2 linked regions of the Metabacillus sp. B2-18 genome follow. The protein of the gene in region 1 interacts with the protein of each later gene in a pairwise test. Links are inferred from orthologs where the notes say so. Each region holds a gene or a part of one and is shown on either strand. Other genes may lie near its edges.

Region 1 (15,187 bases):
GGTGGAAGTGATAATATAACAGAAGATAATGTGTTAAACCTAATGTCCCGGGTTCGCCGTTATCTTATTCCTTGTGTGTTGGAGGTTTCCACAACCGAATCTATTATTCCTGGTTTTGATCTATATTTTATTCCAACAGTCTTAAATAGTCGTAAAACGAAATGGATGATGGACCTTCATCAAGAAGCTGTGAAGGAATATGGAGATGTCATGAACTGGGATGAAATTATTGTAGAAGGATATTGCATCCTAAATCAAGACTGTAAGGCTGCAGCTTTAACAGATGCTAATACCGAGCTTTCGATTGAAGATGTAAAAGCTTATGCCCGTGTAGCGGAAAATCTGTTTCATCTTCCAATCTTTTACCTGGAATACAGTGGGATGTTAGGGGACCTTGCTGTTGTTGAAGCAACGAAAAAGGTACTTACCAATACAAAACTATTTTATGGTGGAGGAATTACCTCACCAGAAGAAGCTAAAAACTTTGCTAAATATGCTGATGTAGTAGTCGTAGGGAATGTGATCTATGATGACTTAAAGTCAGCACTAAAAACGGTTGATGCAGTGAAAGAAGCAAAATAAATTTCTCCGTCAGCATTATTGAATGATGATAGAGATGACGATAAAATAGAACATATGTTTTAGAAAAGGGTGGTGGACTGGTTGCAATTTTTATCAAATCAGTTACTTGAAGGTTTGAATGATAGGCAACAACAAGCGGTAAAAACAACAGATGGTCCTTTATTGATTATGGCTGGAGCTGGAAGTGGAAAAACAAGAGTATTAACTCATCGAATTGCTTATTTAATGACAGAAAAGCAAATAGCTCCGTGGAATATACTAGCGATTACGTTTACAAACAAAGCAGCAAGAGAGATGAGAGAGAGAATTCAAGGGATCCTCGGTTCTGGCGGAGATGAAATTTGGATTTCTACTTTTCACTCAATGTGTGTAAGAATTTTACGTCGTGATAGTGACAGAATGGGAATTAATCGTAACTTTTCTATTCTTGATACGACAGATCAATTATCAGTTATTAAAACCATTTTAAAAGAGAAAAACCTTGATCCGAAAAAACATGATCCTAGAAGCTTACTAGGGTCCATTAGTAGTGCCAAAAATGAACTGATTACACCAGAAGAATTTGAGAAACAAGCGGGTAGTCATTATGAACAAATTGTTAGCGATATTTATAAGGATTATCAAAAGAAGCTTCGTAAAAATCAGTCGCTAGATTTTGATGACCTCATTATGACAACCATTCAATTATTTCAACGTGTACCAGAAGTGCTTGAATCTTATCAACGAAAATTTCAATATATACATGTTGATGAGTATCAAGATACGAATAGAGCCCAATATATGCTTGTAAAACTATTAGCTGCTCGTTTTCAAAATTTATGTGTTGTTGGTGACTCGGATCAATCGATTTATCGCTGGCGTGGTGCTGACATTGCTAACATTCTTTCATTTGAAAAAGATTATCCTCAAGCAAATGTGATTTTACTGGAACAAAACTATCGTTCTACACAGTTAATTTTACAAGCGGCGAATGAAGTGATTAAACAAAATTCTAACCGTAAAGCTAAAAATCTATGGACAGAGAATCAGCCGGGCTCCAAAATCACCTATTATCGTGCTGACAGTGAATCAGCCGAAGGGCAGTTTGTTGCCGGAAAGATTAAGCAGTTAGTTGATTCAGGTCAAAGAAAGCTTTCTGACATTGCGATTTTATATCGTACAAATGCTCAATCTCGTATTATTGAGGAAGTTTTGCTGAAGTCGAACTTGAATTATACAATTGTTGGAGGTATTAAGTTCTACGATCGTAAAGAGATTAAAGATTTACTTGCTTACCTTCGATTAATTGCTAATCCAGATGATGATATTAGCTTAGCTCGTGTTATAAATGTGCCAAAACGTGGTGTTGGTTCAACTTCCTTTGATAAAATCGCAAATTATGCAATAGACAATGACTTATCAATCTTTCGGGCTTTAGAGGAAATTGAGCAAATTGGTGTGAGCGCAAGAGTAATCAATGCTCTTACAGATTTCCGTGAATTGATACGAAATCTAGGGAATATGCAGGATTATCTGTCGGTAACAGAGCTTGCTGAAGAAATTATTGAGAAGAGCGGATATAGAGAAATGCTTAAACAGGAAAAAACGTTAGAGGCACAAAGTCGCTTAGAAAATATCGATGAGTTCTTATCTGTTACTCAAACCTTTGAAAAACAAAATGATGATAAGAGTCTTGTTGCCTTTTTAACTGATTTAGCACTTGTTTCAGACATTGATAAACTAGATGAAGAAGAGCAGGAGCAAAGTGATGCACTTGTATTAATGACGCTTCACTCTGCAAAAGGTCTTGAATTCCCTGTTGTCTTTTTAATCGGACTTGAAGAAGGTGTCTTCCCTCATAGTCGTTCCTTAATGGAAGAAGATGAGATGGAGGAGGAGCGCCGTCTTGCCTATGTAGGAATTACGAGAGCAGAGCAGGAACTTTTCCTTTCGAATGCTCAAATGCGTACGTTATTTGGTAAGACGAATATGAATCCAGAATCTCGCTTTATTAGAGAAATTCCAAGTGAATTAATTGAAAATCTGAACGAACAAGCAAAGAAATCTGTTTCATCCTTCAACGCAGCACGTCGTCAAGAACGTCAAGAAAAGCGTCCACCTGTATCTAGACCTGTAGTCACACCTTCATCAACAGGGGGAGAAGCTTTTTCTTGGGCTGTTGGTGATAAAGCTGAACATAAAAAATGGGGAATTGGTACAGTCGTGAGTGTAAAAGGCTCCGGAGAAGGAAAGGAATTAGATATCGCTTTTCCAAGCCCAGTCGGAATAAAACGACTATTAGCTGCATTTGCACCTATTAATCGGGTTTAAAAATAGACGTAGTAATTTACAAACCAATTTTCGGTAGAAAGGATTGGATATCTTAATGGATAAACAATCAGCACAAGAGAGGGCTCATGCTCTTCATGAGTTATTAAACACGTATAATTATGAATATTATATACTTGATCAACCAAGCGTTTCGGATGCAGAATATGATCGGCTTATCCAGGAACTTTCAAAGCTTGAGGCAGATTATCCAGAACTGAAAACACCAGATTCACCTACACAAAGGGTAGGCGGTGGTGTTCTTGACTCTTTTCAAAAGGTTGTGCACAGAACACCAATGCTTAGCCTTGGAAATGCCTTCAATGACCAAGACTTACGTGATTTTGACCGACGAGTAAGACAAGCAGTTGGTGATGATGTTCAATATGTTGTTGAATTAAAAATTGATGGCTTGGCTGTTTCTCTACGCTACGAAAATGGGTTGTTCGTTCAAGGAGCAACGCGTGGAGATGGGACAACTGGTGAGGATATAACGGAAAACTTAAAAACGGTTCGTTCTATTCCACTAAAACTTAAAACAAATGTTTCTCTTGAGGCTCGAGGAGAAGTATTTATGCCTAAGTCCTCCTTTGAGAAATTAAATGAGCTCCGTTTACAGCTTGAAGAAGAGCCGTTTGCCAATCCAAGGAATGCAGCTGCTGGGTCTATAAGGCAGCTCGACCCTAAAATTGCTGCAAAAAGAAATTTGGACATTTTTGTTTACAGCATTGCGGATTTAGGTGGAACAGGTATTGATAGACATAGCGAAGCGTTAGACTTTTTAGAAAAAGAAGGTTTTAAAACAAATAAAGAGCGAAGAAAATGTGATAGCATTGACGAAGTCATCTCTCTAATTGAAAACCTTCAAGAAAAAAGAGCCTCTCTACCCTATGATATTGATGGAATCGTAATAAAGGTGGATTCTCTCGCTCAACAAGATGAATTAGGATTTACAGCAAAAAGTCCTCGGTGGGCTGTTGCCTATAAGTTTCCTGCAGAAGAAGTAACAACGAAGCTGTTAAATATTGAATTAAGTGTAGGAAGAACAGGTGTGATCACACCAACGGCTATTTTAGAGCCAGTTCGAGTAGCGGGGACAACTGTTCAACGTGCTTCTCTTCATAACGAGGATTTGATTAGGGAAAAAGATATTAAAATTGGTGATACAGTTGTTGTGAAAAAAGCTGGTGACATTATTCCTGAGGTTGTTAATGTGTTAGTAGAACAACGTACCGGAGAAGAACAGACTTTTACTATGCCGACGAATTGCCCTGCCTGTGAGAGTGAGCTTGTTCGAATCGAAGGAGAAGTTGCACTACGTTGCATAAACCCTCAATGTCCAGCTCAAATCCAAGAGGGGTTAATTCACTTTGTTTCAAGAAATGCGATGAATATTGATGGCCTTGGAGAACGTGTTGTTGCTCAATTGTTTCAAGAGGGATTAATTAAAGATGTTGCTGATTTATACCGACTAACAAGAGAACAATTGCTTCAACTTGAAAGAATGGGTGAAAAATCAACAGATAACCTATTAAATGCGATTGAACAATCAAAGGGAAATTCCCTTGAGCGACTGCTTTTTGGGTTGGGGATTCGCCATGTTGGAGCGAAAGCAGCGAAAACTTTAGCACAACAATATGAGACGATTGAAAATCTTCAACAAACAACTTTGGAAGAGCTAATTGCCATAAATGAAATTGGTGAAAAAATGGCGGATGCTATTACAACTTACTTCCAAAATCCTGATGTGGAGCATCTTATTAGTGAGCTTCAGTCACTAGGTGTTAATACAGCCTATAAAGGGACGAAGCTAGTTAAGCCTGAGGATAGTGACTCTTATTTTGCTGGAAAAACAATTGTTCTAACAGGAAAGCTAGAGCAATTATCAAGGAATGAAGCAAAAGAAAGAATTGAAGCCTTAGGTGGGAAAGTCACAGGAAGTGTTAGTAAAAGCACAGATCTTGTTATTGCAGGTGAGGCAGCAGGAAGCAAGCTTAAGAAAGCGGAAGACTTAAAGATTGAAGTATGGGATGAAAACAGACTAGTAGAAGAATTAGATAACGAGGGTCAGTCATCATAACAAACAGTCCTAGCGAAATGTATAAAATAAGAGGTGTGGACTTAAATTGAAAAAGAAACTATTCATGGTGTTAACAAGCGTGTTTCTATTAACTGCCTGTGCACCTAATTTTGGAGAGCAAGAGGAAATCGTGCAGGAAACGGAGGATGAATCAAAGGAAACAGCGATCATCCCTAAATATAATATTTCAGATAGTTACTACAGAATGATCTTACCTTTCAAACCAGGGGAAGCGAGAGGACTTGTTTCACAGCAGTTAAACACACGCCTGGATATTGATGAATTTGAAACAGGATTAATGAGAGTGGCGCAAGATACATTCCCAACTGAAAAGGAGTACTTATATCAAGAGGGACAGTACTTAAAAGGTGATGTAATTAACAGCTGGTTAAAAAGAAAGTTAACAGGAAAAAAATTAGAAGAGACCCAGGCCGAAGCCAAAGAAGATGATAAGGAATATATAGAGCTTGGCCTAAATCCAGCACTTCCTGAGGGTACTGACAACCTGGAACAAAAAAATAAAGAAAATCCAATTTACTTAGCTCACATGCTTGAGCATAACTACTTAATTCGTAAAGACGATACAGTGGAATTGGGCGGCGTTGTGATCGGGTTAGCAATGAATTCTGTTTACTATTTTAAACAAGAAGATGGATATGCTAGAGAGCATAAAATTAGTAGAGAAGAAATACTATCTAAAGGGAACGAAATAGCACAGGAAGTTATTAATCGAGTAAGAAAAACAAAAGGATTAGAAAATGTTCCAATTGTAATTGCTTTATATGAGCAAGAAGAAAAATCCTCGATTGTACCCGGTAACTTTATTGCTAAAAACGTAGTAAAACAAGGTAGCAATTCTTTAAGTAAATGGGAAGAAATTGATGAAGAATATTACTTTTTCCCATCAACAGAAGCAACAAGCGTTTATCGTGATGATGCACAAATGTTTAACCGATTTAAGCAGGATATTGAAGAGTTTTTCCCTAATTACACCGGGGTGATCGGAAAAGCATTTTATAAAAATGGTGAATTAAACTACTTGGATATTGAAATTCCAATGCAATTCTATGGAAAAGCTGAGGTTGTTGCTTTTACCCAATTTGTTACAGGAAAGGTAATGGATTACTTCCCAGATTACATTTCGCTTGAAGTGAATATCATGTCCAACTCTGATCAAGAAGCTCTTGTTCTAAAAGAACCAAATCAAGAAACTCCAACAGTTCATATATATAAATAAAAAAACAAGCTAAGATGTGCTCTTAGCTTGTTTTTTTATGCTTGAAAATAGATTTGATGTATTTATCATTTCTATATATATGGCTGCATACGAATGAAGCATGAATGGTTAAAGGCATGGAAATGTTTTTAACTATTCTTTTTTGGTCCGATAACTTTCAGGTTATTTTCTCTTAGGAGGCGAAGGAATATGGTAGTACCTTACAAGCACGAACCGTTTACTGATTTTTCTGTAGAAGAAAATAAACAGGCACTAGAGGACGGCTTTCATGTTGTTAAATCTTATTTAAATAATGATTATGATTTAGTGATTGGTGGAAAGCGCTATTCAACAAAAGATAAAATTGTTTCAGTAAATCCGGCAAATAAGCAGGAAGTGGTAGGTACCGTCTCAAAGGCAACGAAAGAACATGCGGAGCAAGCGATGCAAATTGCTGATCAAACATTTAACACATGGCGTAAAACAAAGCCTGAAATGAGAGCGGACATTTTATTCCGTGCAGCAGCTATTGTTCGCAGACGTAAGCATGAGTTTTCCGCATTATTAATAAAAGAAGTAGGGAAACCTTGGAATGAAGCTGATGCTGATACAGCGGAAGCCATTGATTTCATGGAATATTACGGACGGCAAATGCTAGATTTAAAAGATGGTATTTCTGTAGAAAGTCGCCCAATTGAATACAACCGATTTAATTACATACCACTTGGTGTTGGTATTGTGATTTCTCCATGGAATTTTGCCTTTGCTATTATGGCAGGAATGACAGCCGCAGCTCTTGTGTCTGGTAACACGGTATTGTTGAAGCCTGCAAGTGCAACTCCTGTTGTTGCGGCAAAGTTTATTGAGGTTTTAGAGGAAGCTGGCTTACCTGCTGGTGTTGTTAATTATGTACCTGGAAGTGGTTCGGAAGTTGGTGACTATTTAGTTGATCACCCTCGTACTAGATTTATTAGCTTTACAGGCTCTAGAGATGTAGGTGTGAGAATTTATGAACGAGCGGCCAAAGTACATGAAGGGCAAAAATGGCTCAAGCGTGTGATTGCAGAAATGGGTGGTAAAGATACGATCGTTGTAGACCAGTCAGCTGATTTAGAATTGGCTGCACAATCCATTGTGGCATCTGCCTTTGGCTTCTCTGGACAAAAATGTTCTGCTTGTTCTCGTGCTGTCATTCTCGAAGATGTATACCAACCCGTGTTAGACAGAGTAATTGAACTTACTAAAAATCTTTCAGTCGGAGAAACAAAAGATCGTTCTGTAAATATGGGACCTGTTATTGATCAAGCAGCCTACGATAAGATTATGAGTTATATTGAGATTGGAAAAGAAGAAGGGCGTCTAGTAGCAGGAGGAAAAGGGGATGATTCAAAAGGCTACTTCATTGAGCCGACCGTGTTTGCCGACGTAGATGAAAATGCACGCCTTATGAAGGAAGAAATCTTTGGCCCTGTTGTTGCATTCTGTAAGGCTAAGGATTTTGACCATGCTCTTGAAATTGCTAACAATACTGACTATGGTTTAACAGGTGCAGTGTTAACAAATAATCGGGAGCATATTGAAAAGGCAAGAGAAGATTTCCATGTTGGAAACCTTTATTTTAACCGTGGTTGTACAGGTGCTATTGTTGGTTATCAACCGTTTGGTGGATTTAATATGTCTGGAACAGATTCTAAAGCAGGTGGACCAGATTATTTACTTCTTCATATGCAAGCAAAAACAACATCCGAAATGCTATAAAAGACAAAGGGGCTGTCCATTTCTCTGGACGCCCCTTTTAATTGTCTATATTTTTACCCATTCCAATAAAGGCGTTCTTCACCGTTCTCCTGTTGAGTATAGGGTTCATATTCAACAGCCTCATTTATTTCCTCATTCAACTGTGGCTTTATTTGCTTGTTGTTCGATCTGGTTTCTTCAATAGGGGCTTGTCTTTGTGTTGAAAGAGCTTTAATAAGTTCGGAGGTAAGCTCACTACGCTTTTGGTACTCCATAATAAACGCAGCGAGGGCAATAATTAATCCACCGCCTACTAAACAAGTTAAATATGGTCCAAGAGATCCAATCAATTGTAACAGCATAAATTGAACAGAGCCGCCGTACATCTCTCTTTCTTCCTCTACAGCTTTAAATGCCATGGATACATGATTTATTATACCGCCTGCTCCAAGCAGGATTAATAACCCACCAAAGCCAATTAAAAATTTTTTCAACGATATCACTCCTGACGGAAATTATCCTTGTCCAATTTTATCATGAATGGAGAGTTTCCTCCAGAAATTCAAAAAAACCCCATTCAATAAAAAAGGAAAAAGTGAAAAAAATCCACCTATAAATCTAAATAAATTAGGAACGAGATAGACAATTCTCATCAAAAATCATGTGCAAAACCTCGACTTTTGCGAACTTAATTTTATAAATTTTTATGAATAGATATAATCTATAGTAGGATATTCTGCCTATTTAATGCGCTTTTATGAATATTTATTCATTTCCCATTTTTGTCCCAATCGGAAAATTTGTTCGGTTTGTCAAACTATGTTAACATATTATACGAGTTTTGCCTGTAGTTGTCCTATTAAACTCTTTTTATTCATTCATCATGAAATTGCATAAGCCTGCATAAGGATTTGGTGATAGCTCATTTAGGAGGTGAAGCATTCATGGAACATGCATTATCTGGAGCAACGTGGTTTTGGTTATTTGTCCCAATGTTAGCATTAGTGGCACTATCAATCATTACAAACTTTACAGAAAGGGAGTGAGGAATTAGTGGAAACAGGTGTTTTAGTAACATTTATCATTTATTTAGTAGGTATGTTAGGAATCGGGATCGCTGCATACAGAATGACTAGTAATCTTTCAGATTATGTTTTAGGTGGTAGACGACTTGGACCTGGTGTTGCAGCACTTAGTGCCGGTGCATCGGATATGAGTAGTTGGTTACTGTTAGGTTTACCTGGTGCGGTTTATGCATCTGGTGGTATGAATCAAATTTGGATTGCAGTAGGTTTAGCAATTGGTGCGTATTTAAACTGGCAATTCGTTGCAAAACGTCTTCGTACGTATACAGAAGTTGCTAACGACTCGATTACAATTCCAGATTTCTTTGAAAATCGTTTTAAAGATGGCTCTAAGCTATTACGTGTTATCTCGGCATTAGTTATTTTGTTATTCTTTACGTTCTATACTTCTTCAGGTATGGTTGGGGGAGCGAAGTTGTTTGAAGCTTCATTCGGCCTATCTTATACACAATCACTTTGGATTGGTGCAATTGTTATCATTTCCTACACATTCCTTGGAGGTTTCTTAGCGGTAAGTTGGACTGATTTTATTCAAGGAATTTTAATGTTCTTAGCATTAATTGTTGTACCGATTGTTGCGGTTAACAAGCTTGGTGGCTGGGGTGAAACAGTAAGCTCAGTTGGTGAAATTGATCCAATTTATCTTGATGCATTTTCGGGTATGTCAGCATTAGCGATTATTTCTTTACTTGCATGGGGATTAGGATACTTTGGTCAGCCTCATATTTTAACTCGTTTTATGGCATTACGTTCTAAAAAAGATGTACCAAAAGCACGTATGATCGGTACAATTTGGATGGTATTTGCTTTATTCGGAGCGATCTTCACAGGATTCGCTGGTATCGCTTACTTTGCGGATGCTCCAATTGCGGATGGAGAGCAAGTATTCATTATGTTCACACAAGTTCTATTTGATCCTTGGGTATCTGGTATTCTATTAGCTGCGATCTTAGCTGCTATTATGAGTACAATTGATTCACAGCTATTAGTATCATCAAGTGCTGTAGCAGAGGATTTCTATAAATCTATTTTAAGAAAAGAAGCTTCTGAAAAAGAACTAGTATGGGTTGGTCGTATCTCAGTTGCGGCTATTGCATTGATTGCTATTTTACTAGCTTCAAATCCAGACAGCTCTGTATTAGATTTAGTAAGTTATGCTTGGGCAGGATTTGGCGCTGCATTTGGTCCTGTAATCATTCTCTCCCTTTTCTGGAAACGAATGAATCGTTGGGGAGCATTGGCTGGAATGATCGTAGGAGCAGTTACAGTTGTAGTATGGAAACAATTAACGACTTCAGGGGCTATTTCATTTAGCCTTTATGAAATCGTACCAGGTTTCATCTTAGCATGGATTGCTGTCCTAGTTGTCAGCTTAGCGACAGGAGCTCCTTCTAAAGAAATTGAAGAAGAGTTCGAACAAGCAAAAGCATAAATTTCATGAAAAAGTAGGGGCCTCAGTCAGGCTCCTACTTTTTGTTATTGTTTAATAGGGGCAAATTCCTCAATGCTTCATAAGATATAGTAATGATAATTTGAGGAGGGGTGTGCCATGAGGAATAATGATCCGATGAGGATGATCAATGAGTTTTTTCAAAGTCGTCCAAAGCGTACACTTTTAGATTCCATTGATGATGCGTTTCGTAAAACAGCATCAACAGCAGGTTTTTCAGTTGATGTTAAGGAAACATCTGAACACTTCAATATTCTTGCTGAATTACCTGGTGTGCCGAAAGAAGATATTAATGTAGAAATTCGGGGTGACGATGTGGTAATTGAAGTAAAAGAACAAAGCCATCAAGACAGGAACGTCGGTGGAGTTCAAAGTGTATCATTGCCTCATTATGTATTGAGACGAAATATGAAGGCTAGTTATAAACATGGCTTGCTGAAGATTCAGCTAGATAAAAAGAAGCCGAAGAAGATTGAGATTGAATAATTGAGGAGCCGCTAGCATGGTGCTAGCGGTTTGTTTGTGACGTGGCGATTTTGTCGAAAAACTATTATATTTAGGAATTTGGCTAATAAAAGTACTAAAACAGCAAATAAACTCTTAAGAGACGTCAAATAAAACATTTAAAGAAACAGCAAATAAATCGTGAAAATTGGTAAATAAAAATACGAGGAGACAACTTTGCCCCAACTGTGGTTGCTTTTCTCTACAATTGTTGATTAAATATATGTTCATTTGGTATCATCAGAGTATTGTGATTGTACGATTTTGTGGAGGTGAGAGGAAAGATGTCTAGAATTTCGACAGATCAAGTAAAGCACGTTGCAAATTTAGCTCGTTTAGCCATTACTGAAGATGATGCAGAGCTTTTTGCCAAGCAATTAGATGCCATTATTACGTTTGCTGAGCAGTTAAACGAAGTAGATACAGAAAATGTGAAACCAACATCTCATGTGTTAGACATGAAAAATGTGATGAGAGAAGATGTTCCGAAAAAAGGTTTAGACAATGAAGAAGTTGTTAAAAATGCGCCAGATCATGAAGATGGATATATTCGTGTACCATCTATCTTAGAATAAGGGAGGGACAAGCATGGCACTTTTTGATCACAAAATATCAGAATTAAAAGAACTTTTACATAAAAAAGAAATCACTGTTTCTGATTTAGTTGACGAATCTTATAAACGAATTCAAGAAGTTGACGATAAAGTTGGTGCGTTTCTTGCGTTAAATGAAGATCAAGCACGTACATATGCGAAAGAATTAGATGAAGCATTAGATAGCCGAAATGAATTCGGGTTATTATTTGGTATGCCGATCGGTGTAAAAGATAATATCGTTACGAAAGGTCTACGCACAACATGTGCAAGTAAAATCTTAGAAAACTTTGATCCTATTTATGATGCAACAGTCGTAAAGCATCTTCAAAATGCTGAGGCTGTTACAATTGGAAAATTAAATATGGACGAGTTTGCAATGGGCTCTTCAACAGAAAACTCTAGCATAAAGCCAACACGTAATCCATGGAATCTTGAAACTGTTCCAGGGGGATCAAGTGGTGGTTCTGCGGCGGCGGTTGCAGCAGGAGAGGTTCCGTTCTCATTAGGATCTGATACAGGTGGTTCCATTCGTCAACCTGCAGCATTTTGTGGAGTTGTTGGCTTAAAACCTACATATGGACGTGTGTCTCGTTTTGGTTTGGTAGCATTTGCGTCATCACTAGATCAAATTGGACCTGTAACACGTTCTGTTGAAGACAACGCATTTCTTTTACAAGCCATTTCTGGAGTTGATGAAATGGACTCAACATCAGCAAATGTAGAAGTACCAGATTTTCTGTCTTCTCTAACAGGTGATGTAAAAGGCTTAAAAATCGCTGTGCCGAAAGAATACCTAGGCGAAGGTGTAACCGAAGAAGTAAAGCAATCTGTACTTGATGCTCTTAAAGTATTAGAAGGACTTGGTGCAACATGGGAAGAGGTATCGTTACCACATTCTAAATATGCACTGGCAACTTATTATTTATTATCTTCATCAGAAGCATCTGCCAACTTAGCTCGTTTTGATGGTGTTCGTTATGGCCATCGTTCAGATAACGCAGAGAACTTAATTGAATTATACAAGCAAAGCCGTGCAGAAGGCTTCGGTAATGAAGTAAAACGTCGTATTATGCTTGGAACATATGCATTAAGCTCTGGATACTATGATGCTTATTATAAAAAGGCACAAAAAGTTCGTACATTAATTAAAAAAGACTTTGAAGATGTGTTTGAAAAATATGATGTAATTATTGGACCTACTACTCCAACACCTGCGTTTAAAATTGGTGAAAACGTTAAAGAACCGATGACAATGTATGCAAACGATATTTTAACTATTCCTGTTAACTTAGCAGGTGTGCCAGGAATCTCTGTTCCATGTGGCTTATCAAATGGATTACCACTAGGATTACAAATTATCGGAAAGCATTTTGATGAAAGCACAGTTTACCGCGTTGCACATGCGTTCGAGCAAGCAACAGATCATCATAAAGCAAAACCTGAATTGTAAGGGGTGAGAAAATAATGGAATATGAAACGGTCATAGGACTTGAAGTTCACGTTGAGTTAAAAACAGATTCAAAAATCTTTTCAAGTGCGCCTAACCACTTTGGTGCAGAACCAAATACAAATACAACAGTTGTCGAGCTAGGGTATCCTGGTGTTTTACCTGTTTTAAATAAAAAAGTAGTTGATTTCGCAATGAAGGCTTGTATGGCATTAAACTGTGAGGTTGCGACTGAAACAAAATTTGATCGTAAAAATTACTTTTATCCAGATAACCCAAAAGCTTATCAAATCTCTCAATTTGATAAACCGATCGGTGAAAACGGCTGGATTGATATTGAAGTAAATGGTGAAACGAAACGTATCGGGATTACTCGTATTCATATGGAAGAAGATGCTGGTAAATTGATTCACTCAAATGATGGCTATTCTTTAGTTGACTTAAACCGTCAAGGAACACCACTTATTGAGATCGTATCTGAGCCAGATATCCGTACACCAGAGGAAGCATATGCTTATTTAGAAAAGCTAAAAGCAATCATCCAGTATACGGAGGTTTCTGATTGTAAAATGGAGGAAGGCTCACTTCGTTGTGATGCAAACATTTCTCTTCGTCCTGTTGGTCAGGAAGAATTCGGAACAAAAACGGAGCTTAAAAACCTAAACTCCTTTGCGTTTGTTCAAAAAGGATTAGAATATGAAGAAAAGCGTCAAGAAAAGGTTCTTCGTTCAGGTGGTGTGATTGAACAGGAAACACGCCGTTATGATGAAGCAACAAAGAAAACAATCTTAATGCGTGTAAAAGAAGGTTCTGATGATTACCGTTACTTCCCAGAACCAGATCTTGTTGAGCTTTACATCGATGATGAGTGGAAGGAAAGAATTCGTGTTTCCATTCCTGAGCTTCCAGACGCACGTCGTAAACGTTATATCGATGAGCTGGGGTTACCTGAATATGATGCGCAAGTATTAACGATGACAAAAGAAATGTCCGATTTCTTTGAAGCAACATTGGCCGTTGGTGCTGAAGCAAAACAAGCTTCAAACTGGGTTATGGGTGAAGTTTCTGCCTATCTGAACGCTGAAGGAAAAGAACTAAACGATGTAGCTCTTACACCAGAAGGTTTAGCTGGTATGATTAAACTCATTGAAAATGGGACAATTTCTTCAAAAATTGCGAAGCAGGTTTTCAAGGAGCTAATTGAAAACGGTGGAGATCCGGAACAGATTGTAAAAGATAAAGGCTTAGTACAAATTTCTGATGATGAAACTCTACGTAAATTTGTAAACGAAGCAATCGATGCAAATCCACAATCTGTTGATGACTTCAAAAACGGTAAACAAAAAGCGATTGGTTTCTTAGTTGGTCAAATTATGAAAGCAACTAAAGGTCAAGCTAACCCACCAATGGTAAACAAGCTGTTGATGGAAGAAATTCAAAAAAGATAAGAAAAAAGAGAGATCTGCAACAAAGTAGATCTCTCTTTTAATGGGGATCATCATGAAATAAGTGGTGAAGAAGTCTTTCTTTATTTGTAAAAAATTGCTTCATTATTGAATAATGATTTGTGTTTTCAAGTGTGGTCTCATGGATTCCATCTTCGGTTAATTCAAGAATCTTTGCTGAAGGGTAGGCCATAATCAACGGTGAATGGGTAGCAATAATAAATTGAGATTGATCTTTGACGAGCTCATCAATTCTTGTGATCATTGATAGCTGACGCAATGGGGAAAGGGCCGCTTCTGGTTCATCTAATAAATAAATGCCTTGTCCGCGAAATCGATTCATAAAGGTAGCAAAAAAAGATTCGCCATGTGATTGCTCGTGAAGCGAAACACCACCAAAAGAATCAATAACATGAGGAGCATCACCTTCTCTATCCATTTCTTCTATACTTGAAGCCACGTTATAAAAACTTTCAGCACGAAGGAAGAAGCTATCTTTAGGTTTGACAGTCCCTTTAATTAGTTTAAGGTAGTGATCTAGTTCAGAGTGAGAATCATAAGTTGAAAAGTTAAAGTTAAGCGAACCACCTTCAGCATTAAACCCAATTGCAAGGGCAATAGCTTCTAATAGAGTAGATTTGCCCATTCCATTTTCTCCAACTAAAAAAGTAACATGAGGATGAAGCTCTAACTCATCAAGAGATTTCACACTAGGAAGGTTAAATGGATACTTTCTAA
Region 2 (14,982 bases), 1.4 Mb from region 1 along the record:
TGTAACAAATTTAGTTTCTCATAGAAAACAATTTAAAAATGTTGCAGCAGAGCAGGGTATTAAGTTAACATATTTACCGTACGTAGTGAAAGCTCTTACTTCAGCACTTAAAAAGTATCCTGTACTTAATACTTCACTTGATGACAAAACAGAAGAAGTTGTTCAGAAGCATTATTACAACATTGGTATTGCTGCTGACACTGAAAAAGGTCTTCTAGTACCAGTTGTGAAAAATGCAGAGCGCAAATCTGTGTTTGAAATTTCTGATGAAATTAACGGACTTGCTACAAAAGCGCGTGAAGGTAAGCTTGCACCAAATGAAATGAAAGGTGCTTCTTGCACAATCACTAACATTGGTTCTGCAGGTGGTCAATGGTTCACTCCAGTAATTAACCACCCAGAGGTTGCTATTTTAGGTATTGGACGAATTGCAGAAAAACCTGTTGTTCGTGATGGAGAGATTGTTGTAGCTCCGGTTCTTGCTTTATCATTAAGCTTTGACCACAGAATGATCGATGGTGCTACAGCTCAAAATGCTCTTAACCACATCAAGCGTTTACTTAACGATCCACAATTAATTTTAATGGAGGCGTAATCGATGGTAGTAGGAGATTTCCCAATTGAAACAGATACTCTTGTCATAGGAGCAGGTCCAGGCGGATACGTTGCAGCAATCCGCGCTGCACAACTAGGACAAAAAGTAACAGTAGTTGAAAAAGCAACACTTGGAGGGGTTTGTTTAAACGTTGGTTGTATTCCTTCAAAAGCGCTAATCGCTGCTGGACACCGTTATGAAGAAGCTAGACACTCTGAAGATATGGGTATCAAAGCTGAAAACGTAACTGTTGACTTTTCAAAAGTCCAAGAATTTAAACAAGGTGTTGTGAAAAAACTAACTGGCGGTGTAGCTGGATTACTTAAGGGTAATAAAGTTGACGTAGTTAGTGGTGAAGCATACTTTGTTGATAACGAAACTGTAAAAGTTATGGACGAAACGTCTTCACAAACTTACAAATTTAAAAATGTAATTATCGCAACTGGTTCACGTCCAATTGAAATCCCTGCTTTCAAATACTCTAAGCGTGTATTAGATTCTACAGGTGCATTAAACCTTCAGGAAATTCCTAATAAGCTTGTTGTAATCGGTGGCGGATATATCGGAACTGAGCTTGGTACAGCGTATGCTAATTTTGGTACTGAAGTAACGTTTATCGAAGCTGCTGACGAAATTCTTGCTGGTTTTGAAAAACAAATGAGTGCGATTGTTAAACGTAACCTAAAGAAAAAAGGAAATGTTGAAATTCACACAAAAGCAATGGCAAAAGGTGTGGAAGAAACAGACAACGGTGTTAAAGTAACATTTGAAGTAAACGGTGAAGAAAAAACTGTTGAAGCTGATTACTTATTAGTTACGGTAGGACGCCGTCCAAACACTGATGAACTTGGTTTAGAGCAAGTTGGTGTTGAAATGACGGATAGAGGTGTTATCAAAATTGATAAACAATGCCGTACAAACATTCCAAACATCTATGCAATCGGTGATATTGTTGAGGGGCCACCTTTAGCTCATAAAGCTTCTTATGAAGGTAAAATTGCTGCAGAAGCAATTGCTGGAGAAAAAGCAGAGATTGATTACTTAGCTATTCCTGCTGTTGTATTCTCTGAGCCAGAATTAGCTTCTGTAGGTTACACAGAAGCTCAAGCAAAAGAAGAAGGCATTGAAGTGAATGCTTCTAAATTCCCATTTGCTGCAAATGGTCGTGCGTTATCACTTAACAATACTGATGGTTTCTTAAAACTTGTAACTCGTAAGGAAGATGGATTAGTAATTGGTGCACAAATCGCTGGACCAAGTGCTTCAGACATGATTTCAGAGTTAGGATTAGCAATTGAAGCTGGTATGACAGCAGAAGATATTGCAATGACAATTCATGCTCACCCAACATTAGGTGAGATCACAATGGAAGCTGCTGAAGTTGCAATTGGTAGTCCAATCCATATCGTAAAATAATAAAGAAAAGGCTGACTATTAAAGTCAGCCTTTTTGCATGTATTTTTTTCTATTTCGATAGAGCGCTTGAAACAGGCTCTAATATATCTTCTTTTGATACGACGGTTCCTTCGATTTGTACTAAAACTTGTTTCTTATCAATAACAAGAAGCGAAGGAAAAGTTTCAATTTCGAATTGATTATGATCTGTTTTCTCTGAGATTATTTTCATATTCTCAAATTCCTCTGGGAAATTCTTTTTAATGTCCAATAAGGCATCATAATAGACTGCTTCACGCTGAATATTTTCATCATCGGAAAAAAACACTAGTTGTTTGTCTTGTGGAATATCTTCATTTAAGGGACCTTCTGAAAACAGCAAATTTTCACATGAAGAAAGAACAATGACTGGTATGATGAAGGCAATAAGTATTGATCTTTTCATCCATGTCCACCTCTTTTTAATAGAATAAAATAGAACAAAATAATTATTTATGTCAGAATTTCATTTATAAAATTCAAAAATATGTATCTAAATTAAACACATTTTATCATAATAATTCAATTTTCTTCCTATTGTCATCTATTTGTTACATAAATGAAAAATATAATGAAGTTTCTATACAAATAATTAAGATTAAGTTTCAAAATCCCTGAAAGAATCTTATATTTTTGCATAAGAATTGATAAAGGGGGAGGATGAAATGAAAAAAACATGGAGCTTGCTTTCTGTTACTCATCTCCTTTTGTGGAGTAGCTATAGCGTGATAGAATGGCTTTCAAAAAAAGATAGCTTATTAGCAAAAATTATCTTATTGGTCATGTTTTTCTATCTTTCATATTTAATTGCCTATACTTTAATAAAGGCGAGGAAAAATGCGATATACTTTTCTCTTTTTTCTCTCCTGCTATTTGCTATTGCAAATCAAATTATTTTGTTTATTTCGGATTGAAAAAATGAGTACCATATTGGTACCCATTTTACTTTTTAACAATATTTTCTTGTTGCAATGATTTTAATAATGAGAAAACAATTAGGATTATATTCACTGCAAAAGAAAGTGATCTAATACTGCAAACAGAGCGCCGATACTACGTTTAAGTTACTTAAATATTTAATTCCTTTATTAAGAACAGTTTGTACTGATAACATAAATAAGACAGTTACAATTAATATAATGGTAATTTGAGTTGTAAAGTTATTTCTCAATTCCTTTAAATAAATAAGAAATACCTCCGCTTATTTGAGCAGCCCCAAAAGCCTAAAGAAGTGGCTACTCCAAAAACAGTCGCCAAATACAGAAATAAAATTAATTAGAATCCCAATTTTTCATCAACTTTATCATAGCTGAATAAATAGCCCAGGGATGTAAACCTTAATGAAAAAAAGAGTAGCGCAATGCATCCCTTCCTGATTGATCTGTAAAGCCTTCACCAGTTGGTAGACCACTATAATGATGAGTGGGTTCAGAAACACCTCAGAACACTAAACCAATACCCATCCCTGCACTAAACTAAAATGCATCGCAAACCAGGATAAATGGTTATATTCTGGTTCATCAGTATCTTTACCCAACCTAAGGTAAATCTATACGACAATCCATGATGCATAAAGGAAATTTCAATAATATCCAATAACGTCTAGTAAGCCTTGAATATCTCTACATTTACTTTGTTAAAAATATAGACTATTTTATAGTTTTTCTATATTTCTGACACTTGTTTCTGTTTTAAATCATAGATTATCACTGTATTTTTAAAATACGAATGTTGATTGGAGGTTTGATATGTTCCATGAATTCTTATGAAAATTTAGAGGAATATTGGGAGGAACAGTTTGATAAAGGTGTAGAGTGTTATTACAAGGCAATTAAGGGAGATAAAAAAGCAGGTATTGAAGCACATCGTCTTTTTGAGGAACTTTTAAGAGATGATCCCAATAATACGGAATTAATGGCTTATCTTGGATCAGTAAAGGCTTTGCTAGCAAGAGATACATTTGATCTGAGAGAGAAAGGGAAATATGCAAATGAAGGTCTAAAGTTGCTTGATGTAGCGGTATTAAAAGATCCTTCTAATGCATTAATTCGAACATTACGAGGGAATGTTGCCAATAACTTGCCTGAAAGTCGATTTCATAGAACGGAAACAGCAATTGAGGATTTTGAATGTATTATAAACATGTATGAACGCAATTCTTATGGAATTCCACAAACACTATGTATTGAAACAATGAAGAGTTTAATTACTGCGTATGAACGTTTAGGTAAGATAGAAGAAGCCACGGAGGTAGCAAATAAATTATTAGATATAGATTCTTCATATCAAATACCTAAGTTTAATAGCAAATTAAAATCTTTACCAGTAGCTAATATAAATGACCCTATTAATGATGAAATTCATTCTTTATATACTATGGCAATTTGTAGTGATGAGGTCTCTTTACTTAAGGTGATGAAAAAAGTCTCACGATTAATGGATAAAGATTCTAATAATCCAATTTTACAAGCTTACAATGTTCATTTGAACTCAATTAAAAATAGTCATAGTTTTGCCGGTATGGTTGAATTATTCACAAATGCTTATAAGACTGCAAATCTATTAGATAAGCTTGTAAGTGAATATCCTACAACTTATAAAATACGATATGGGAGGGCGATGCAAAGTTATCGATTGCCAGAGTTTTTCTTTTTTCGATCTTCAACTGCAGCACGTGATTTTCAATATTTATCAGCTCAGTATGAAAAAGATCCTACTATTTTTTCTTTGGCTATCTATGAAGATATCCTACTTAGGCTTGGAGAATGCTTTGTTCGATTAGATATGGTAGAGGAAGCAGTAAAACAATGGCATAAACTTGTTGAATTTTCATCAAATAAAGAGATTGTTACCAAAGCCAACGAATTAATTAACGTCTTTTCATTTGAAGAGCTAATACTTGATGAAATAATGGAAAAACCAAAGGAACAATTATATGAAACTGCATTAAAACTTCATGATATTGGTGTGAACGGTAATGAAAAGGCAGCAAAACAATCACTGGCTTTATGGGAATTCATTCAAAAAGAATATAGCAGCTGCCCGGTAGCAAAGTTTTATTATTCCGCGTCGTTAACCTTACTGGGTCGATTCTTCTCGGATCCTTATGAGGTCTTTAGTAAATCTATAAAAGGGCTAAAGAAACTAAATACATCAATTCCGATCAATGATCCAAGGTATATTCAACTTCTTCTACATCGAGCCTATATACAATTTAGCCTTCCGGATACTTTCTTTCGTTGTAGTGATCAGATAATTAAGGATTTTGAAGCAGTTATTAAAATGTATCAAAGTAACACAGATATTGATATAACCAAAAGTCAATATTTAATGGTATTAGCTGATCTTGGAACTGTTTATGAGAAAAAATATTTTGTTCATAAAGCCAAAGAAATTTGGTCTGAACTTGCTAAGGAAGATGAAAGTTTATTTTATTCGGAGTTTTTGACTGAAAAAGGAATACGTATTGAGGATTAATTCTTTGTTCGTATAACTTAAAAAATAGGAGGCTATTTATGGCTAATAATACAGAATGGAATCTTCGTTTTAATGAGGCTGTTGATCTTTATCATAAAGGTGTAAAAGGAAATAAAAAAGCTGCACAGCAGGCATATCATTTATTTGAAACGTTAGCAAGTGAAAAACCAAATCACATAGAATCATTAGGATATTACGGAAGTGCTACAGCACTTTTAGCGAGAGATACCCCAATCCCTAAAGATAAGAAAAAATATGCATTAGATGGTTTGAAAATGCTGGATCAAGCTGTTTCAAAAGAACCAAAAAATTATACAATACGTATCCTGCGAGGTAATGTATGTGTAAGAATGCCTGAATCAGTTTTTCATCGCACTTCAACTGCGATTGAAGACTTTGAGCTGTTAGTGGAGGCTTATAAAAATGACTCAACAGTACTATCGGAAAACACTTATCAATCTATATTAAATGAATTGGAAAAGGCAAAAAAGAGAATAAAATATTAGGTAATAATCGTTAGAATGTGTCACTCTATTCCTTGAAAAAGAGTGACCTTTTTTTATCTAAACATTAGTGAATAAAAATTGTTACTTAAGAATGTAATAATCACTTTATCTAGATTATACGTATTCTTCTCTAACTAAAAATATACTTCCCTATTAACAAATACTTTAAATAATTCACATATGAATGTGTTATACAATTAACTATTGACTATTTAAATGTGACATATTATTATGGGTATAACGAGTTAATTAAACGCTTTCAGAGATTAGGAGAATTAAAGAGTTTTAATTATCTAGAGTGAAAAGGGGTATGGAGATGGGAACAATCGTATGTCAGCACTGCAGCTCTACAATCGGTCATGTAGAAGGAGAAAAAGTGACAACTTTATATGGTAAATGTAGTCATAATGATTGTTGTAGCCAAAACCAGCAACGAAGCTCAGTAAAGGTCAAATAAAAGGGGTTATATATAAAAGGGAAGATTGACTATTAAATTCAGTACTGGAAAATTGTACTGAAAAAATTAGCTCAAGTACTTGTATAGGTACTTGAGCTTTGTTTTGTACTTAAAATACGTTTTAGAATTCCCAAAAAGGGGGGGTTATCTAATTGCTCTATGTTCTTTAATCACTCGTATTTTGTTAAGTGTAGGATCCTCTGGACCTTGAACTGGTAAACCTACTTCTAAGTTTTTCTTAATATATGTTAAATTTTCTTCAGTAATGATTTCCCCTGGAATGAAAATTGGTATACCTGGAGGGTAAACCATGATAAACTCTGCAATAATTCTACCTGCGGATTCTTCAAAGGACACAATTTCAGTTTCCGAATAAAATGCATCTCTCGGTGTAAGCGCAAGTACTGGGATATCAGGTAATAAAATGCGTTCTTTTACATCACCTTGCTCTTTCATTGCCTTAAATTCTGAAGATAGCTCATTTAATGCTTTAATTAATGTATCAACATCATTTTTCGTATCCCCAGGTGTAATAATACAAAGGATATTGTACAAATCAGATAATTCTACCTCAATTAGGTATTTTTCTCGAAGCCATTTTTCAACATCATAGCCAGTAATACCAAGTTCATAAACTGGAATAATCAATTTTGTTGGGTCATAATCAAATGTTGCTTTAGTACCTAATATTTCTTTACCTATACAAGATATGTTAGGAATTTCGTTTATTTTATCTCTCGTATAATTAGCCAACTCAATCGTTTTCTGAATAAGTTCATGCCCTTCGGTTGCCAATCGTTTTCTTGCAACATCAAGTGAAGCAAGAAGCAAGTACGAAGTTGAGGTGGTTGTCATCATACTTAAAATGGATTGAACACGTTGTGGTGATACAAGTCCTTCTCTTACATTTAATACAGAGCTTTGGGTCATTGAACCCCCTAGTTTATGAACGCTAGTTGCGGCCATATCGGCACCTGCTTGCATTGCACTTAAAGGTAAATCTTCATGAAAATGTATATGCACACCATGTGCCTCATCGACTAAAACTGGAACTGAGTATGAATGAGCAATTTCAACGATTTTCTTTAAATCAGCAGAAATCCCAAAATAGGTAGGATTTATTACAAGTACACCTTTTGCGTCAGGGTGTTGTTCAAGTGCTTTTTCAACAGCATCCGTTGTTATACCGTGAGAAATACCGAGGTTTTTATCAATTTCAGGGTGAATGAAAATAGGTGTTGCGCCTGAAAAGACAATGGCAGACATAACGGATTTATGAACATTCCTAGGAACGATAATCTTATCTCCAGGCCCACAAACAGTCATAACCATCGTCATAATGGCACCACTCGTTCCTTGAACGGAGAAAAATGTATGATCTGCACCAAATGCTTCCGCTGCTAAGTCTTGAGCTCTTTTTATCATTCCTTTAGGGGCATGGAGGTCATCTAAAGGTCCGATATTAATTAGATCGATTGATAAGGCGTTATCACCAATAAATTGTCTAAATTCAGGATCAATCCCTGCTCCTTTTTTATGTCCTGGAATATGAAACTGAATAGGGTCTTTTTTTGCATGTTCAATTAAACCAGTGAACAATGGTGTTTCTTTTTGTGACAAAGTTGTTCCCACCTTCTTTTTTGAAAGATATTATTGTGTTTTTTAAGACATCAAAAGCAACGGATGATGTTTAGCGTCTATTATGTATGAGATCCGATACTTTTAAGTTTTACTTGTATTACATAAGTTTATGTCGAAATCTGCGTTATTATTAGACATAAAACAAATGAATTATATCGCTATCAATAAAGTCAGTCAACAGAAAAGATTAAATAAAAAGATAGAAGGGAGAAATTAGCAAGTCTAGAATAGTTATTTAATAAAGGAGGGGAAGAAATGAATTGGAGAACAAGAGTAACTGATGTTTTGGGGATTCAATATCCAATTATACAGGGGGGGTTAGCGTATTTAGCCTATTCAGATTTAGCTGCAGCTGTTTCAAATGCTGGTGGGTTAGGGCAAATTACAGCTATGTCACTTGGAACAACTGATGCACTTCGTGATGAAATTAAAAAGATACGTGATAAAACATCAAAACCGTTTGGCGTGAATTTTGCAATCGGCCAACATGGAAAAGGATATGAAGAGCTAGTACAAGTAGCGATAGAGGAAGATGTTCCAGTGATCTCTATGACAGGTGGAAATCCCAGTCCTATTTTTGATTTACTTAAAGGCACGGAAATAAAAAAACTGGTCTTAGTAGCAGCAAAACGGCAGGCAATCAAAGCAGAAGAGTTGGGTGCAGATGCTGTAATGGTAGTAGGACAAGAAGGCGGGGGACATCTTGGAAGAACAGATGTAGGTACTATGGTGTTTGTTCCTCAAGTAGTCGACGCTGTCAAAATACCTGTTATTGCTTCAGGTGGGATTGCTGATGGTAGAGGGCTAATGGCTGCTTTAAGCTTAGGAGCTGAAGGAATTGAAATGGGCACTAGATTTATTGCTACGAAAGAATGCATTCATGCACACCCTGTTTATAAGAAAGCATTAATTAATGGAGATGAAAACAGCACAGTTGTTATTAAAAAGTCACTTGGAGCACCTGCTCGGGCAATTGCTAATGAATGGACAGACAGAATCTTAGAAATTGAAAAGAATTCTGGTGGGTATGAAGAATTAAAAACTTATATTAGTGGAGGAGCTAACAAAAGATACATATATGATGGTAAGATTAATGATGGGTTTGCATGGGCAGGGCAAGTAATGGGGTTAATATCAGACATACCTTCTGTACAAGAGCTAGTTAGTCGAATTACTAAAGAGGCAGAAACAATCCGTAAAGAATGGACATAATGTTCATAGACACAGTGGAAGTGAGGCATTATACATGGAATATCAATATCCTATTTCTCTAGACTGGAACACAGAAGAAACAGTTGATGTGATTCATTTTTTTGAATGTATTGAGAAAGCATATGAAAATGGAATCGATCGGACAGTACTAATGACAGCATATCGAAGATTTAAAGAGATTGTGCCAAGCAAGGCGGAAGAAAAGACAATATGCAATGAGTTTGAAGAAGTGAGCGGTTATTCATCCTATCGCGTGATCAAAAAAGCAAAAGATGCTGAAGAAGTTCATTTATTGAAAATGTAAGAAACAAAACGTCCAAAGTAGTAAAAGTACTTTGGACGTTTTGTTATCACAAACGATTTGTTTTTTTTATTTATCGAACGACAGCTTATAAAGAGGAAGTAATGTCTCATATGTTTCACGAATGACTTTATATAACTTATCTCCGTCTCGTACAATTGGGTCTTCCGCTCGGAAATGACGACCAATAAGAAATTCCGCTTTTTTTACATCTCTAAATCTTTCTAAAGCTTTTTTTAAATCAGTTTCCTGAAGTGGCTTAGCATCTTTCTTTGTATGATCTAAAGAAACATAGTATTCTTCTGGTGTAATATCTACAACTTTATCAAGATGTTCTAAGAATTTTTTTGCAATATTTTCCTTGTTTGGTAATTCATAAATAAATGCCAGCCAAATAAAAAGATGGTCATCAAATAATCCAACCTGAAAGTGAGGATGCTGTTTATATCCACGTTTATTATCCGCAATAGCCAACCATGTATCTTTAGGTGGATTTACCGTTCTTCTTGCATGCTTTGCTATATGTAAAAACATTTCTTTTTGCAGCAAAGAAGCAAGATCATCTGTTAAAGCTTGTCCTAACTCATGGAATTTTGGTTGAATACGTCCTCGAATTGCTTCCATCCGTTCATCCAGACCATCTATTGTAAATGTTTCAAAATCTTCATTTGTGAACCCATTAAACTTCATCGATCAAAGTTCCTCCTAGTTTATATCTAATTTTAATTTATAATTATTATAAACAATTTCCGTCCTCTTTCCCAGTTATATGTCTTCCTTAAGTTTACCTTAAAAACGATTGATTATTTACTAGTTAAAACTACCCGAACATACATTCTTGATACTCTCTTTTTAAAGTTTTAAAAAATAATTTGGTGGTATAGATTAGGTAAATACACAATTTTGTCTAATTGGTTCCAACTTTTTTTACGATCACATATTATATAAAAAAACTATTAAAACATTAAATGATTCTTTGAAATCGCTTTGTTGGTTACCTTGTTATAAAAAAGATGAAATGAAAGGGGCGGTAAAAAATGAAACAAATAGTTAAAACGAGTGGTCAGAAAATGATTAACAATCGTATTGGGGTGTTAAGACTCGAACTCGATTACGAATTAGCCTCCCTTTACGAAGCTATGCAGAATAAAGATCAAAAGAAAAAAATAGAGTGTAAGCAAAAACTAGAAAAGTTAAGAAAAGAGTGGATGAAACTTCAAGCTTAGTAGAGAAGAATATCTACAAACGAACCTTAGGTTAGGTTCGTTTTTATCTGCGCGACAAAGTGTCAGATACTTGATTTCCGTTAATTCCATACAGTATGCTTAATATAGAAATGGTGATTTATTACATAGAAATGAGGTTGCTTAATGACGAACTGGAAGGAATTAGATCAAAGGGCAAAACAGTGGGTGGAAGAAGCCGGTGAATTAATAAGAAACTCTTTTGATTCTGCCCTTTCTATACAGTACAAGTCAAACCCAAATGATTTGGTTACAAATATGGATAAAGAAGTAGAACAATATTTAATAAGTAAAATTCAAGAAACCTACCCTGATCACAAAATCCTTGGTGAAGAGGGATATGGTGATAAGGTGGAAAGTTTAGACGGAGTCGTGTGGATTATTGATCCAATTGATGGCACGATGAATTTTGTCCATCAGCAAAGAAACTTCGCTATATCTGTAGGAGTATATGGAGATGGTGTTGGTTACATAGGGTTAATCTATGATGTTGTACATAAAGAGCTTTATCATGCTTTTAGAGGAGAGGGTGCTTATATGAATGAGTTACCTTTGCCTAAACGTGATGAAGTGAAAATCGAGCAAGCTATATTAAGTGTAAGTCCGATGTGGGTAACAGAGAATAAACGGTTCGATCACCAATTAATTACCCCTATTGTTAAAAGGGTACGTGGTACAAGGTCTTATGGATCAGCAGCGCTTGAATGTGCATATGTTGCAGCGGGACGTTTAGATGCTTATATGACGATGAGATTGGCACCTTGGGACTTTGCGGCGGGTTTGGTTCTGCTAGAGGAAGTTGGTGCAAACGCATCAACATTATCAGGAGAAAAACTTGATCTATTAAATAAGAATAGCTTTTTTATTGGTGAACAATCATTACATCAATATATCCTTAAAGAATTTTTGGTAAAATGACAAAATTAACATCTCGTATACTTGAAACTAGTGATTATCCATTTTTCATGGATTTAGTTAGGACAAGTCTAGAATGGCAAGAGGAAGAATGTAAAGTCGAAGACATTACTGAATACCTATCATCATACAAAATGTACAACGGTGATTGGAGGGTATGGTTGGATGAAAATCACCTTATAGGTATATCATATGTTTTGGAATGGTCTCCAGCTAACGAGAAGCCTTGGATTGGTACGATTATTGTTCATGAAAACTTTAGAGGAAAAGGATATGGAAAAGCCATACTGAATGAAATCGGAATGGTTTTAAGTGATAATGGCCATAAAGCAATATTTGCGGGGTGTCCTATTCAGAGAGATTCCTGGCTTCTATTTCTTGGGAAATGTGGATTTGAGCAATTTAAGGTTGAAGAGGATGATACAACTCATAAAAAATTTATGATCTCTGTTAAGCCATTATAAAGAAAACTCGCCGAAGGTGGCGAGTTTCTTTAATTTCTAGAGAAAAGGAGAGGATCTTATATTAAGCCTTTTTCTCTCATTCTTTTTTTCATAATAAAACCAGTAGCCATTACAGCATTTAGACCAATGATGGCTAAAATAATTCCCAGGATGCTTCGTTCACCAACGGCCACTCCAATTCCAATCATAAAAAGGGCTGCTAATACAGCTAATACAAGAAAAATCCATTTACCTTGTTTCATTAAAAATGACAGCTCCCAACCATGGCTTTGCCTAATTTTTGATTACTTCTTATAGTTTACTTAAAATCATTCGGCTTTTCTAGATTGTTTATGGTATAATATCGAAGGTGATTTTGAAATAATGAAAGTATTAACTCAGAATACTACAGGAATGAGCATTTTAAAACCATTTAGATAGCCTCTCATTCTTTGGTTATTATATATTTTTAGGAGATGAAATTGTGAAACTTCGAAATGATATTCGCAACATTGCTATTATTGCCCACGTTGACCACGGTAAAACAACTTTGGTTGACCAACTTTTACATCAGTCTGGAACATTCCGTACGAACGAGCAAGTTGCTGAACGTGCAATGGATTCAAACGACCTTGAGCGTGAGCGTGGAATTACAATCCTTGCAAAAAACACAGCAATAAACTATAAAGACAAACGTATTAACATTATGGATACGCCAGGACATGCTGACTTCGGTGGAGAAGTTGAACGTATTATGAAAATGGTTGACGGTGTATTACTTGTTGTTGATGCTTATGAAGGGTGTATGCCACAAACACGCTTCGTATTAAAGAAAGCATTAGAGCAAAACTTAACACCGATTGTTGTCGTAAACAAGATTGACCGTGATTTTGCACGTCCATCAGAAGTAGTCGATGAAGTGTTAGATTTATTCATCGAGCTTGATGCAAATGAAGATCAATTAGAATTCCCGGTAGTGTTTGCTTCAGCTATTAATGGTACAGCAAGTACAAGTCCTGACCCAGCTGAACAAGAAGAAAACATGGCTTCATTATTTGATGCTATTGTAGATCATATTCCTGCACCAGTTGATAACAAAGAAGAGCCTCTTCAATTCCAAGTAGCTTTGTTAGATTACAATGACTACGTAGGTCGTATCGGGATTGGACGCGTATTCCGTGGAACAATGAAGGTTGGACAACAAGTTTCATTAATGAAAGTTGATGGTTCAATTAAAAACTTCCGTGTATCAAAGATTTTTGGTTTCCAAGGATTAAAACGTGTTGAAGTAGAACAAGCTGTCGCAGGGGACCTTGTTGCAGTATCAGGTATGGAAGATATCAATGTTGGTGAGACAGTATGTCCAGCTGAACATCAGGAAGCTCTTCCTATTCTACGTATAGATGAGCCTACATTACAAATGACTTTTGCTGTAAATAACAGTCCGTTTGCTGGTCGTGAAGGTAAATTTGTTACAGCACGTAAAATTGAAGAGCGTTTATTAGCTCAATTACAAACAGATGTAAGTTTACGTGTTGATCCAACAGATTCACCAGATGCATGGGTTGTTTCTGGTCGTGGAGAGCTTCATTTATCAATCTTAATTGAAAACATGCGTCGTGAAGGATATGAATTACAAGTATCCAAACCAGAGGTTATTGTTAAGGAAATTGATGGAGTAAGATGTGAACCAGTAGAACGTGTACAAATTGATGTTCCTGAAGAGCACACTGGTTCTGTTATGGAATCTATCGGAGCTCGTAAAGGTGAAATGCTTGATATGATAAATAACGGTAATGGTCAAGTACGTTTAATATTTAATGTACCTGCTCGAGGATTAATTGGATATTCAACTGAGTTCATGTCTTTAACTCGTGGATTTGGTATCATTAACCACACATTCGACAGCTACCAGCCAATGCAACCTGGTAAAGTAGGAGGACGTCGCCAAGGTGTTCTTGTTTCAATGGAGAATGGCAAGTCTACAACTTACGGTATTCAAGGTGTTGAGGACCGTGGAGTGATCTTCGTTGAAGCTGGTGTTGATGTATATGAAGGTATGATTGTTGGAGAACACACTCGTGAAAATGACCTTGTTGTTAATATTTGTAAGATGAAACAACAAACAAATATTCGTTCTGCTACTAAAGATCAAACGAGTACAATGAAAAAACCTCGTATTATGTCATTAGAAGAAGCCCTTGAGTATTTAAATGATGATGAATATTGTGAGTTAACTCCTGAATCGATTCGATTGAGAAAGAAAATTCTTGATAAAAATGAACGTGAAAAAGCAGCTAAAAAGAAAAAACTAGCTGGCATGTAATTTGAAAGCTAATTTGAAAGGCTGATTCTATTGTGTAGAATCAGCCTTTCACTTAAAGTAATGTTCATAGTTCAATTTGTGGATGGATGGTAACCTAACATAACTAGACTCCAATTTACTAAAATGATGTAACAATTTATGTGTTAGTATATAATTAGAGTTTTTATACAGTTAGTAACTAGCAAGTAAACTTGTGAGGAGGGGACATGATGGATGTTTCAGAAAGACTTTCGTTTTTTCCTAGCCTGTACCAAGTTGTCGATAACCCGAAGCTTGGGATGTGGATGTTATATTTAACAATCTTATTTTTATCGATTCTTGTTTACAAACTTGGGTTTGCTAAAAAACTTCCAATTTTAAAATCGGCTGTTATTTATACCTTTTTAGCCTTTGGTAGTACGGTATTAACATTTTTAGGAATATTTTTACCA

Evidence for each region.
Region 2: the proteins of pcrA (region 1) and lpdA interact in binary tests that used the Escherichia coli proteins (3 or more experiments, as listed by UniProt). The link is inferred for Metabacillus sp. B2-18 from one-to-one orthologs.

The regions. Positions count from the first base shown.
Region 1 is NZ_CP088245.1:323,709-338,895, forward strand. The notes cover bases 269-3,277. They hold pcrA (DNA helicase PcrA), read left to right. Parts: upstream 269-663; coding sequence 664-2,892; downstream 2,893-3,277. Other genes in these bases: LPC09_RS01730 (heptaprenylglyceryl phosphate synthase), read left to right, coding at 269-582; ligA (NAD-dependent DNA ligase LigA), read left to right, coding at 2,948-3,277. Also shown: more of LPC09_RS01730, read left to right, coding at 1-268; more of ligA, read left to right, coding at 3,278-4,969; LPC09_RS01745 (CamS family sex pheromone protein), read left to right, coding at 5,016-6,206; pruA (L-glutamate gamma-semialdehyde dehydrogenase), read left to right, coding at 6,396-7,943; LPC09_RS01755 (hypothetical protein), read right to left, coding at 7,997-8,416; sodium/proline symporter PutP, read left to right, coding at 8,976-10,439; LPC09_RS01765 (Hsp20/alpha crystallin family protein), read left to right, coding at 10,557-10,943; Asp-tRNA(Asn)/Glu-tRNA(Gln) amidotransferase subunit GatC, read left to right, coding at 11,246-11,536; Asp-tRNA(Asn)/Glu-tRNA(Gln) amidotransferase subunit GatA, read left to right, coding at 11,550-13,007; Asp-tRNA(Asn)/Glu-tRNA(Gln) amidotransferase subunit GatB, read left to right, coding at 13,022-14,452; LPC09_RS01785 (AAA family ATPase), read right to left, coding at 14,490-15,187. UniProt on the Escherichia coli protein: A helicase with DNA-dependent ATPase activity. Unwinds DNA duplexes with 3'-5' polarity. Translocates on single-stranded DNA with 3'-5' polarity. Initiates unwinding more efficiently from a nicked substrate than double-stranded DNA.
Region 2 is NZ_CP088245.1:1,753,056-1,768,037, forward strand. What follows is about bases 1-2,804. They hold lpdA (dihydrolipoyl dehydrogenase), read left to right. Parts: upstream 1-598; coding sequence 599-2,011; downstream 2,012-2,804. Other genes in these bases: LPC09_RS08795 (dihydrolipoamide acetyltransferase family protein), read left to right, coding at 1-595; LPC09_RS08805 (hypothetical protein), read right to left, coding at 2,061-2,435; LPC09_RS08810 (hypothetical protein), read left to right, coding at 2,695-2,804. Outside these bases: more of LPC09_RS08810, read left to right, coding at 2,805-2,943; LPC09_RS08820 (tetratricopeptide repeat protein), read left to right, coding at 3,785-5,506; LPC09_RS08825 (hypothetical protein), read left to right, coding at 5,545-6,012; LPC09_RS08830 (GapA-binding peptide SR1P), read left to right, coding at 6,329-6,469; LPC09_RS08835 (aminotransferase class I/II-fold pyridoxal phosphate-dependent enzyme), read right to left, coding at 6,614-8,089; LPC09_RS08840 (NAD(P)H-dependent flavin oxidoreductase), read left to right, coding at 8,366-9,322; LPC09_RS08845 (UPF0223 family protein), read left to right, coding at 9,357-9,626; LPC09_RS08850 (YktB family protein), read right to left, coding at 9,693-10,313; LPC09_RS08855 (hypothetical protein), read left to right, coding at 10,661-10,849; LPC09_RS08860 (inositol monophosphatase family protein), read left to right, coding at 10,994-11,785; LPC09_RS08865 (GNAT family N-acetyltransferase), read left to right, coding at 11,782-12,246; LPC09_RS08870 (DUF5325 family protein), read right to left, coding at 12,303-12,488; translational GTPase TypA, read left to right, coding at 12,710-14,551; LPC09_RS08880 (YlaH-like family protein), read left to right, coding at 14,758-14,982. UniProt on the Escherichia coli protein: Lipoamide dehydrogenase is a component of the glycine cleavage system as well as of the alpha-ketoacid dehydrogenase complexes.